Regions from separate parts of the Plantactinospora sp. BB1 genome, predicted to be linked through region 2. Evidence: riboswitches for the same ligand, from Rfam matches in the RefSeq annotation. Region 2 holds a riboswitch; each other region holds the start of a gene.
What was found. Region 2 has a riboswitch for cyclic di-AMP ahead of C6W10_RS29385 (hypothetical protein). Riboswitches for the same ligand answer to the same signal wherever they lie in the genome.

Region 1 (2,193 bases), 3.2 Mb from region 2:
GCACGTTGGTCAGCATCGGCTCGGACAGATTCATCGTCCGGGTCTGCTGGCCGGCGGTCACGATCATGGGTGTCTTGTTGTGCCAGGCGGTGACGAGGCTGCCCATTCCGTTTCCGGTGCCGGGCGCGGTGTGCAGGTTGACGTGCACCGGCCGGCCGCTGGCCTGGGCGTAGCCGTCCGCCATCGCGACCGCGGAGGCCTCCTGGAGAGCCAGAACGTAGCTGAAGTCGGCCGGAAAGTTCTTCAGGAATGGCTCCTCGGTGGAGCCGGGGTTGCCGAACAGGGTGGTCAGGCCGAGGGAACGGAGCAGGTCGTAGGTAGCTTCGTGCACCGTCGTCATCGGAAGGAGCCTCCTGCGGTCTTCGTCCCATGTTCGAGCCACCGGACCAAGCCGGCATTTCCGTCATACCGTACGCGTACATGATCATGCCGGTTTATCCGCCGGTCGCCTCCCGGCCCGGCTGCCCGGCCGGCGCTGTCCCAATCGCGCTCCGAGTCACTGTTTTCGCTGTTCAGTGGGGTTGGCAACGACAGAAGTCGACCAGTAATCTCGGCGAGTCTGGTCCGGCCCCTTGGTCGCCGTACGGGTGACACCGGAGCAGACCCGCCGAGTCGTTACGTAACGAGCCGGGGACCCACAGTTATCTGGGGTGAATCCGCGAGCCGCTGTGGCCCGCGGTAGGGCGGCCTTCCTGCCCGAATCCGTCAGCTAACCCGGTAGGCGGTGTCGGAAGGAGTAGCTGTTCGTGCGGCACCACCCGGGCCCCGGCCCATCCCCCCAGTTCCCTCGCTGCGTCGCGCCCCCGCCCCCGGCCGTCGCGACCGTCCCGGACCACCCGGTCCCCGGCGGCCACCCCAACCTGGCCCGATAGCGGTCCGTGACGCCGAAGTCGTCGACGCGCGGGCACCCCGCCGGCCCGCTGGCCGGCAGTTTCCGGTGGAGGCCGCCGGTCGGCCGCGACGGATCGTGGTGGCGCTGATTCCACCGGTACGCCGATAGCGGCGCCAACCCGGTCGGCACACCCTCGGTCCGTCCCGCCGAATGCGTATCGGCGGACCTTTTCCCGTGCGATTCCGTGCGATTTCGCGTCACGTTTCCCCGCAGCAGCGAAAGAAACGTCGCGTCATTTCTCGCCCCCCGGTGATAGTGGCGCGCATTTCCTCTGGAGGACAACGTTGAAGCACGCAATTAACGGGCGGTTCCGGACCGTCATGTCGGGCCGGCGTAACCGGCTCGCGCTCGCCTCGGCAGCGGTGCTCGCCGCCGCCGCGTCCACCGGGGTCGTGCTGACCTCGGACGGCTCGGCCGAGGCACCGCAGCCCTCGACCGTCGCCGTCGCCGACCTCGGCGCCCCGGCGGCGGGTCAGGCCGGAGCGGCGGTCACCACCGCACCGGAGACGACCGCACCCGCGACGACCGCACCGGCCACCCCGTCACAGCCGGCCACCAGCGCGCCGGGCACCTCCACGCCCAGCGCTGCGGCGAAGGCGGCTGCGGCCAGCACCCCGAGCAAGCGCCCGGCACCCCCGGAGTCGAAGCTGCTGGACTACCAGTTCCAGGCCCAGATCAACGGCTGGTACTGCGGCCCGGCCGCCACCCGGATCGCGCTGACCGTCCGGGACAAGAAGCCCAGCCAGGACGCCGTCGCCGCCGACCTCGGCACCACGATGAGCGGCACGAACTCGGCCCAGGACACCACCCGGGTACTCAACAAGATCATCGGTACCGACTTCTACCGCACCACCGCCATCCCCGGCGGCGCGGCCACCCCGGCGCAGATGGACCGGCTCCAGGCGGACGTCGTGCACGCCGTCACCAGCGGGTACGCCGTGGTCGTCAACATCGCCGGCTCGGCCACCGACCTCGCGGGCGGCTGGCACAGCTACCCCGGCGGGCACTACCTGACCGTCGTCGGCTACCGCGACGACGGCCGCACGGTGAAGATCGCCGACCCGGCCATCCCGGGCGAGGACAGCAACTACTGGATGACCACCATCGACCTGGCGAACTGGGCGGCCACCCGGGGCTACTCGTCCTGATCCGCCCCGTCCGCCGGTAGCAGCACCGACGACCCGCCGGTAGCAGCACCGACGACGCCGGCCCGACCCACCCACCCGGACGACCCGTGCCGACCGGGGGTGTGGGACGGGCCGGCGTCGTCGTCGCGAGCGGTTCCGCGCCCGGCCTCGATC
Region 2 (2,193 bases):
CGGCGACGAACTGCACACCCTGCACAAGGGAGACACGCTCTTCGTTCCGCCGCACACCCCGCACGCCTTCGCCCCCGCCGACGGCCAGGACGCCGACTTCCTCGTCGTGCTCACCCCCGGCAAGCCCCGGTTCGACTACTACCGGCTCCTCGACCGGGTGCACCAGGGCGAGGCCACCTGGCAGGAGGTCGGCCAGACCCAGGACCGCTACGACAACCACTACGTGGAGAGCCCGGTGTGGACGGCACGCGGCTGACCACGACCTGAGGTGACAGCGGTGGAATCGGGTCGGGCGGCCGAGGATGGCCACCCGGCCCGGTGTCGGGTGGCTACTCGACCAGGCGGTCCCGCCTGATCTTGTAGACCCCGTACAGGCTCTCCAAGCCTCCAACGACCATCAGCACCACGCCGAGCTTGGTGGGCGTGAAGATGACGACATGCTCGTCCGGTCCGAACAGCCGGAGCGCCAGTCCCACCACAAAGGTGGCCAGGCCGGTGAGCAGCGTCTTACGGGCTGAGGACATCGAGGATCCCTGCTGGAGAAGAGGGGCGGGAGGATCTTCGAAAAGCCTAGTCAGGCCCGCTATCCCCAGCCTCCTGCCGGTTGAGGAAACCGGACTACATCCTTCGACCGACACCACACCGGCCCCCGCCTCCGAGAGCTGCCCGGCGCCTCGACCGGCACGTCGCCCATGAAGCAATTTCCACGGCGGATCACTCCGAAATCCACCTGTTCGACCCAGTTGATCAGGTAGGCTGACCCCGGTTTCGCCCGGTGGCGCACCCCTCCGCGCCGGCGTGACCGCCGCCGAATCACTTTCGGGTGAGCCGGGGACCCAGGTAGGTGGGGTGAGTCCGCAACCGCGGTAGGGACTTGTTCCGTCCCGAACCCGTCAGCTAACTCGGTAGGCGGGCGACGGAGGGACATGCATGACGGGATCCACACGTCGGCGGCTTCCGCTGGCCCTGGCCCTGCTCGCCACGTTCGGCGCGCTCGCCGGGGCAGCACTCCGGCCCGGCGTGGCGGAGGCGAACAGCCCCGCCGTCCTCGGCGACGAAGGCGACACCCCGCTCCTACGGGACGTGCTCGAATCGACCGGCCGAGGTTACCTACAGGCCAGAAACGCGCTGGCCAACGCGAAAGCTCGACAGGCGAAGATCGTCGCCGAGCTACGCCGGGTCGAGGAACGCATCGCGCAGTTGCGGCCCCGGGTGGAGCAGGTGGCCCGGACGGCGTACCAGACCGGCCGGATCGGCCCGGTGTTGGTACTGCTGCACAGCGGCTCGGCCGACGAACTCCTGGAGCGCGCCCGTGGCCTGGAGGCGGTGGCGCTGCGGGACAACGACGTACTGCGCGCACTCGGCCAGGCCCGGGAGCGGGCCGCGCGGGCGAAGCAGGCGCTCGACGCCGAGGTGGTCGAGGAGCGCCGCCAACTCGCCATCATGCTGCGGCAGAAGCAGGCCGCCGAGCGGGCGCTGGCCCAGGTCGGCGGCGCCTCCACCGGGGGCTTCGTCAACGCGAGTTCGCCGGTGGCCCGACCCGCGCCACGCGCCGCCGACGGCTCCTGGCCACCACAGTCGTGCAGCCAGCCCGACCCGACCACCACGGGCTGCGTCACACCACGCACCCTGCACGCCTACACCGAGGCACGCCGGGCCGGCTTCGGCCGCTTCACCGGCTGCTACCGCTCCGGCGGCCCGTACGAGCATCCGAAGGGGCGGGCCTGCGACTTCTCCGCCGAGGCGGGTGGCTTCCGAGGTGCCGCCACCGGCGCCGACCGGACGTACGGCAACAACCTCGCCGCGTTCTTCGTCCGCAACGCCGACCGGATCGGGGTGTTGTACGTGATCTGGTATCGGCAGATCTGGTTGCCGACGATCGGCTGGAAGTCGTACGGCGGCGCACACGGCGACCCGTCCAGCGACCACACCAACCACGTACACCTGTCGCTGGTCTGACGGCCGGGGGGAACACCCCCGGCCGAGCGGACCGCCGGGACGGGAGGGTCAAGTCGGTTCGCTCTCCGGGGTACGTCGGACCGGGGCGCGGCCGGCCGGTTGGGCGGGCTGCGGACCCGTCGGGCGGGCCGGCGGGATCGGCCGGGTCACCGGCTCCAGGCAGGTGATCCGGACCTTCTCCCCGTGGTGCAGCAGTTCGAGGGCGTCGTCCGGCTCGCCGTCGCGCAGCTCGTA
Region 3 (2,193 bases), 420 kb from region 2:
GCGCTGCTCTCCGACGCCGGGCACATGTTCACCGACGTGCTCGGGATCGGGATGGCGCTGGCCGCGATCACGGCGGCCCGGCGGGCGGTCGGTGACCCGCAGCGTACCTTCGGCCTCTACCGCCTGGAGGTGCTGGCCGCGCTGGCCAACGCGGTACTGCTGTTCGGGGTGGCGCTCTACGTGCTGGTCGAGGCGGTACGCCGGTTCGACGACCCGCCCCGGGTGGCGGCCGGCCCGATGCTGGTGGTGGCCACGCTCGGCCTGCTGGCCAACGTCGCCGCCTTCGGCCTGCTCCGGGCCGGTGCGCGGGAGAGCATCAACCTGCGCGGCGCCTATCTGGAGGTGCTCGGGGACCTGCTCAACTCGGTGGGGGTGATCGTCGCCGCCGTGGTGATCATCCTGACCGGCTGGCGCTGGGCGGATCCGATCGTGGCGCTGGCGGTCGGGCTCTTCATCCTGCCCCGCACCTGGCGGCTCGGCCGCAGCGCCGTACGGATCCTGGTGCAGGCCGCGCCCGAGCACCTCGACGTGGCGGCCGTACGGACCCGGCTGGCCGGGGTGCCCGGCGTCTGCGACGTACACGACCTGCACGTCTGGACCCTCACCTCCGGGATGGAGGTGGCCTCGGCGCACCTGAGGCTGGACCGCGACGCGGAGGTCGGTACCGTACTCGCCGCGGCCCGGTCGGCACTGCGCGAGGACTTCCACATTTCGCACGCCACGCTCCAGGTCGAGCCGAACACCGCGCCCGGGGGCTGCGGTCCCACCGACTGGTGACCGGCAGCCACGTCGCGTCACGCATGGTCAGCCCGAGACGCCGCTCTCCCGGGTCCGTCGGCCGTCAAGACTCACCGATAGTTAGCGGCATCTTAAGTTTCCGGCGGGCGCTGGACATCTTTGTCCGGATACATCCGCCCAACTGGGAAAATCGCGAATCTAGCTCCGGCAACGCCACGTATCCCCGGACGGCGACTGCCGGTAAGCTCGGCTCCGGTCTCCGCCGGGCGGCGCCCTCCGGCGCCTGCGGGGACCGTCGCCTAATCGCACGCGCGAGCCGGGGAACCACGTACCAGGGGTGTATCCGCGCCAGCGGTAGGGATCTTCCGTCCCGAACCCGTCAGCTAACCCGGTCGGCGGCTGACGGAAGGACATTGTCATATGCCGTTCCTGGCACCCACCCGACACGCTCCGGCGTCCGCGCGGAGCGCCACGAGACCGTACCGGAAGGCCGCGACCACCGCGGCCCTCGCCCTGGGCATGGTCCTCGCGGCACTCGGCGGCGCACCCGCGCACGCGGCACCGGAGTACGCGACCCCCGGGGCGCTGGCCGCGGCACCCGGCGGCGACGACATCGACGGAGGCACGGACAGCCTGCGCGAGCAGCTCCAGGCCGCCAGCAAGGGCTATCTGACCGCCAAGACCAAGTTGGACAACTCCGTCAAGCGGCAGAAGGAACTGAACCAGCAGCTCGCCACGCTGCGTACCGAGGTGACGACCCGGAGCGAACGGGTCGCCGAGATGGCCGGCATGGCGTACCGGACCGGTCGGCTCGGACAGGTCTCCGCGCTGCTCAACAGCGGATCTCCGACCAGCCTGGTGGACCGGGCCGCCGCACTCGACACGATCTCGGCGAACGAGAGCCGGGAACTGCGCGGGCTGCGGGAGAGCCTGGACAAGGAGACCCAGGCCAAGGCGGCGCTCGACAAGGAGATCGGCGAGCAGCGCAAGCAGCTCGAGGTGATGGAGACCCGCAAGAAGCAGGCCGAACGGGCGCTGGCGGCGGCGAACAACAGCGGCGGCGCCGGCTCGGGAGTCAGCGGCAGCGGGGGCGGGTCGGCCCGACCGGCACCCCGCAACGCCGACGGCTCCTTCCCCGACGAGTCGTGCAGTCTCGACGACCCGACCACCGACGGCTGCATCACCGCGCGCACCCTGCACGCGTTGAAGCAGGCCCAGGCGGCCGGCTTCACCCGGTTCGTCTCCTGCTTCCGCAGCGGAGGCAGTGGCGAGCACCCGAAGGGTCAGGCCTGCGACTTCGCCGCCCAGAAGAACGGGTTCGGCGGAGTGGCGACCGGCGGCGACCGGACGTACGGCAACAACCTGGCGGCATACTTCGTGCGGAACGCCGATCGACTGGGCGTGCTGTACGTGATCTGGTTCAAGCAGATCTGGCTGCCGAGCAGCGGTTGGAAG
Region 4 (2,193 bases), 1.1 Mb from region 2:
ACGCCCCGCCCGCGCGGCGGCCACACGGACCGAATAGAGGAACCCCCGCCGCAGGTGCGCGACGGGGGTTCCTCCGTTGACACGGTCGATCGGGGAGACGTCAGCCGGGTCTGCCGAAGCTGTGGATCTCGCCGTCGTCCATCCGCTTCATCTTCACCGGTTCACCGGCCCGGGAGGCGTGCACGATCCATCCGCCGCCGACGTACATGCCGACGTGGCTGAGGTCGGCGTAGTAGAAGACGAGGTCACCGGGGCGGAGCTGGGAGCGGCTGACCGACTTCACCTGCCCGCGCTGCGCCCGGGCGTTGTGCGGCAGCCCGACGCCGCCCTTCGCCCAGGCGGCCAGGGTCAGGCCGGAGCAGTCGTACGAGCTGGGGCCTTCGGCACCCCACTTGTACGGCTTGCCGATCTGGGCGCAGGCGAACTTGACCGCCTGGCCGGCCGGGCCGCCGGGGTAGGTCGCCGGGCAGGGCGCGGGCCGCAGCGGGCCGGCGGAGCCGTTCCCGTACGCCTGGATCCGCAGCTTCTGCAACCGCTCGACCTCGGCGTCGATCTCCTTCTTCTTCGCCGCCAGCTCCGCCTCGGTCTTGGTCAGCTGGCTGACCAACCGGTCCAGCGGGGCCTTCTGGGCGGCGTACTTGTTCTTGAGGTCGACGACCGCCTGCACCTCGCGCTGCTGCTGCCGCGCGAACTGGTCGAGCACCGAGAGCTGGCCGACCAGCGCGGTCGGCGACTTCGTGGTGAGCAGGGCGTTGACCGCGGACGCCTTGTCGCCCTTGTACGCCTCCACGGCGAAGTCGCTCACCCGGTTCATCGCGGCGTCGATCTGCGACTGGAGCGGGGCGATCTTCTTCTGCAGGGCGGCGGCCTGCTTCTTCTTCGCGGTCAGGTCCTGCCGGGTGGCGTTGTGCCTCTCGACGACCGGCTCCAGTTTGCGCCAGGCGGTGTCGATCTGCTGCTCGATCTCGGCCACCGACGGTTCGGCGAGTGCCGGCGTCGTGCCGGTGAACAGCACGGCGGCGCTGGCCAGGGCCGTGAGGGCGATGGCGAGAATGGACCTTCGAGGGCGCGGTTTCGCGTTCCCGGCGTCGGCGGAGGCCGATCGGAGGGATGGCGACCGCGGCGGGGCAGGGGGAGCCACCGGGGTCCGTACTCCTTCTTCCGTAGCCCGCCTACCGGGTTAGCTGACGGGTTCGGGCGGGAAGATTGTCGCCCTACCGCGTGAGACGCGGATTCACCCCATGAAGCTCGGGTCCCCGGTTCGCTGAGTGTGACGATTCGGCGGTGTCGAGACGTCGCCGCCCGGCTAGGCGGCCTGCCGTCGGCTCGACGGTCCCCAACCTTAGAGAAGGGTGTTATCCAAACGCAACCCCGTGATCTGAGTCGATTCGTTATGTATCGGATCGGTCGCTGACGGTGGGAGCATTCGAACCCCCGAACCGAAGGATCGAACCCGCCGATCACACTCGGTATATGTGAAAGATTCCTACATAGTGACGACCTTGGCCGGCAGGTATTGACCAGCACCGGTCCCGGGTGGAGGGTGATCAGCAGGCCCACCCCCGGCTCATGGAGGTTCGATGCTTCCCACGAAACAGCCGCTGAGCAGGAGAATCGCGATCGGGGCCGCAGTCGTCGGCGCCGCCGCGCTGCTGCCGGCCAGCCCCGCGCCCGCCACCGCCGCGTCCGCCGACAGCCGGCAACAGGAGTACGCCGCCGCCGCGGCCGAGTTCGGCGTACCCGAAAGTGTGCTGCTCGGCGTCTCCTATCTGGAATCCCGCTGGGACACGAACGCCGGCACGCCGAGCACCAGCGGCGGGTACGGCCCGATGCACCTCACCGACGTCGCCGGGCTGGCCACCGGGCCGGAGCACCCCGAGCACGGTGAGGACCGACGCGGCGACCAGGCCCGACCCGCCCGCCCGGCACCCGGACCCGCCGGCCCACACCTCGACCGGAGCGCCGACGCGCCGCCCGGCGGACAGACCCTGGACGCCGCCGTCGCGCTGACCGGAGTCGACGAGCACCTGCTCCGCTCGCAACCGGCGGCGAACATCCGGGGCGGGGCGGCGCTGCTGGCGTCGTACCAGAAATCGCTGGCCGCGCCGACGGGCCCGGCCAGCGACCCGGCGGCCTGGTACGGCGCGGTGGCCCGGTACGCCGGCAGCGACCGCGCCGACGCCGCGGCGGCCT

Region 1: it holds a riboswitch for cyclic di-AMP, as region 2 does, so the genes downstream of both, C6W10_RS06520 (C39 family peptidase) here and C6W10_RS29385 (hypothetical protein) in region 2, are expected to answer to the same signal.
Region 3: it holds a riboswitch for cyclic di-AMP, as region 2 does, so the genes downstream of both, C6W10_RS27580 (coiled-coil domain-containing protein) here and C6W10_RS29385 (hypothetical protein) in region 2, are expected to answer to the same signal.
Region 4: it holds a riboswitch for cyclic di-AMP, as region 2 does, so the genes downstream of both, C6W10_RS34260 (NlpC/P60 family protein) here and C6W10_RS29385 (hypothetical protein) in region 2, are expected to answer to the same signal.

What each region holds. Positions count from the first base shown of each region.
Region 1 is NZ_CP028159.1:1,549,706-1,551,898, reverse strand. Features, by position in the region: gene mdlC (benzoylformate decarboxylase) at 1-340, opposite strand, end outside; cyclic di-AMP (ydaO/yuaA leader) riboswitch at 596-739, shown strand; gene C6W10_RS06520 (C39 family peptidase) at 1,177-2,040, shown strand.
Region 2 is NZ_CP028159.1:6,735,486-6,737,678, reverse strand. Features, by position in the region: gene C6W10_RS29395 (cupin domain-containing protein) at 1-256, shown strand, start outside; gene C6W10_RS29390 (DUF5708 family protein) at 330-524, opposite strand; cyclic di-AMP (ydaO/yuaA leader) riboswitch at 797-927, shown strand; gene C6W10_RS29385 (hypothetical protein) at 931-1,959, shown strand; gene C6W10_RS29380 (glycoside hydrolase family 65 protein) at 2,008-2,193, opposite strand, start outside.
Region 3 is NZ_CP028159.1:6,313,670-6,315,862, forward strand. Features, by position in the region: gene C6W10_RS27575 (cation diffusion facilitator family transporter) at 1-777, shown strand, start outside; cyclic di-AMP (ydaO/yuaA leader) riboswitch at 1,025-1,152, shown strand; gene C6W10_RS27580 (coiled-coil domain-containing protein) at 1,159-2,193, shown strand, end outside.
Region 4 is NZ_CP028159.1:7,798,972-7,801,164, forward strand. Features, by position in the region: partial or broken gene dcd (dCTP deaminase) at 1-1, shown strand, start outside; gene C6W10_RS34260 (NlpC/P60 family protein) at 101-1,015, opposite strand; cyclic di-AMP (ydaO/yuaA leader) riboswitch at 1,154-1,294, opposite strand; gene C6W10_RS34265 (N-acetylmuramoyl-L-alanine amidase) at 1,581-2,193, shown strand, end outside.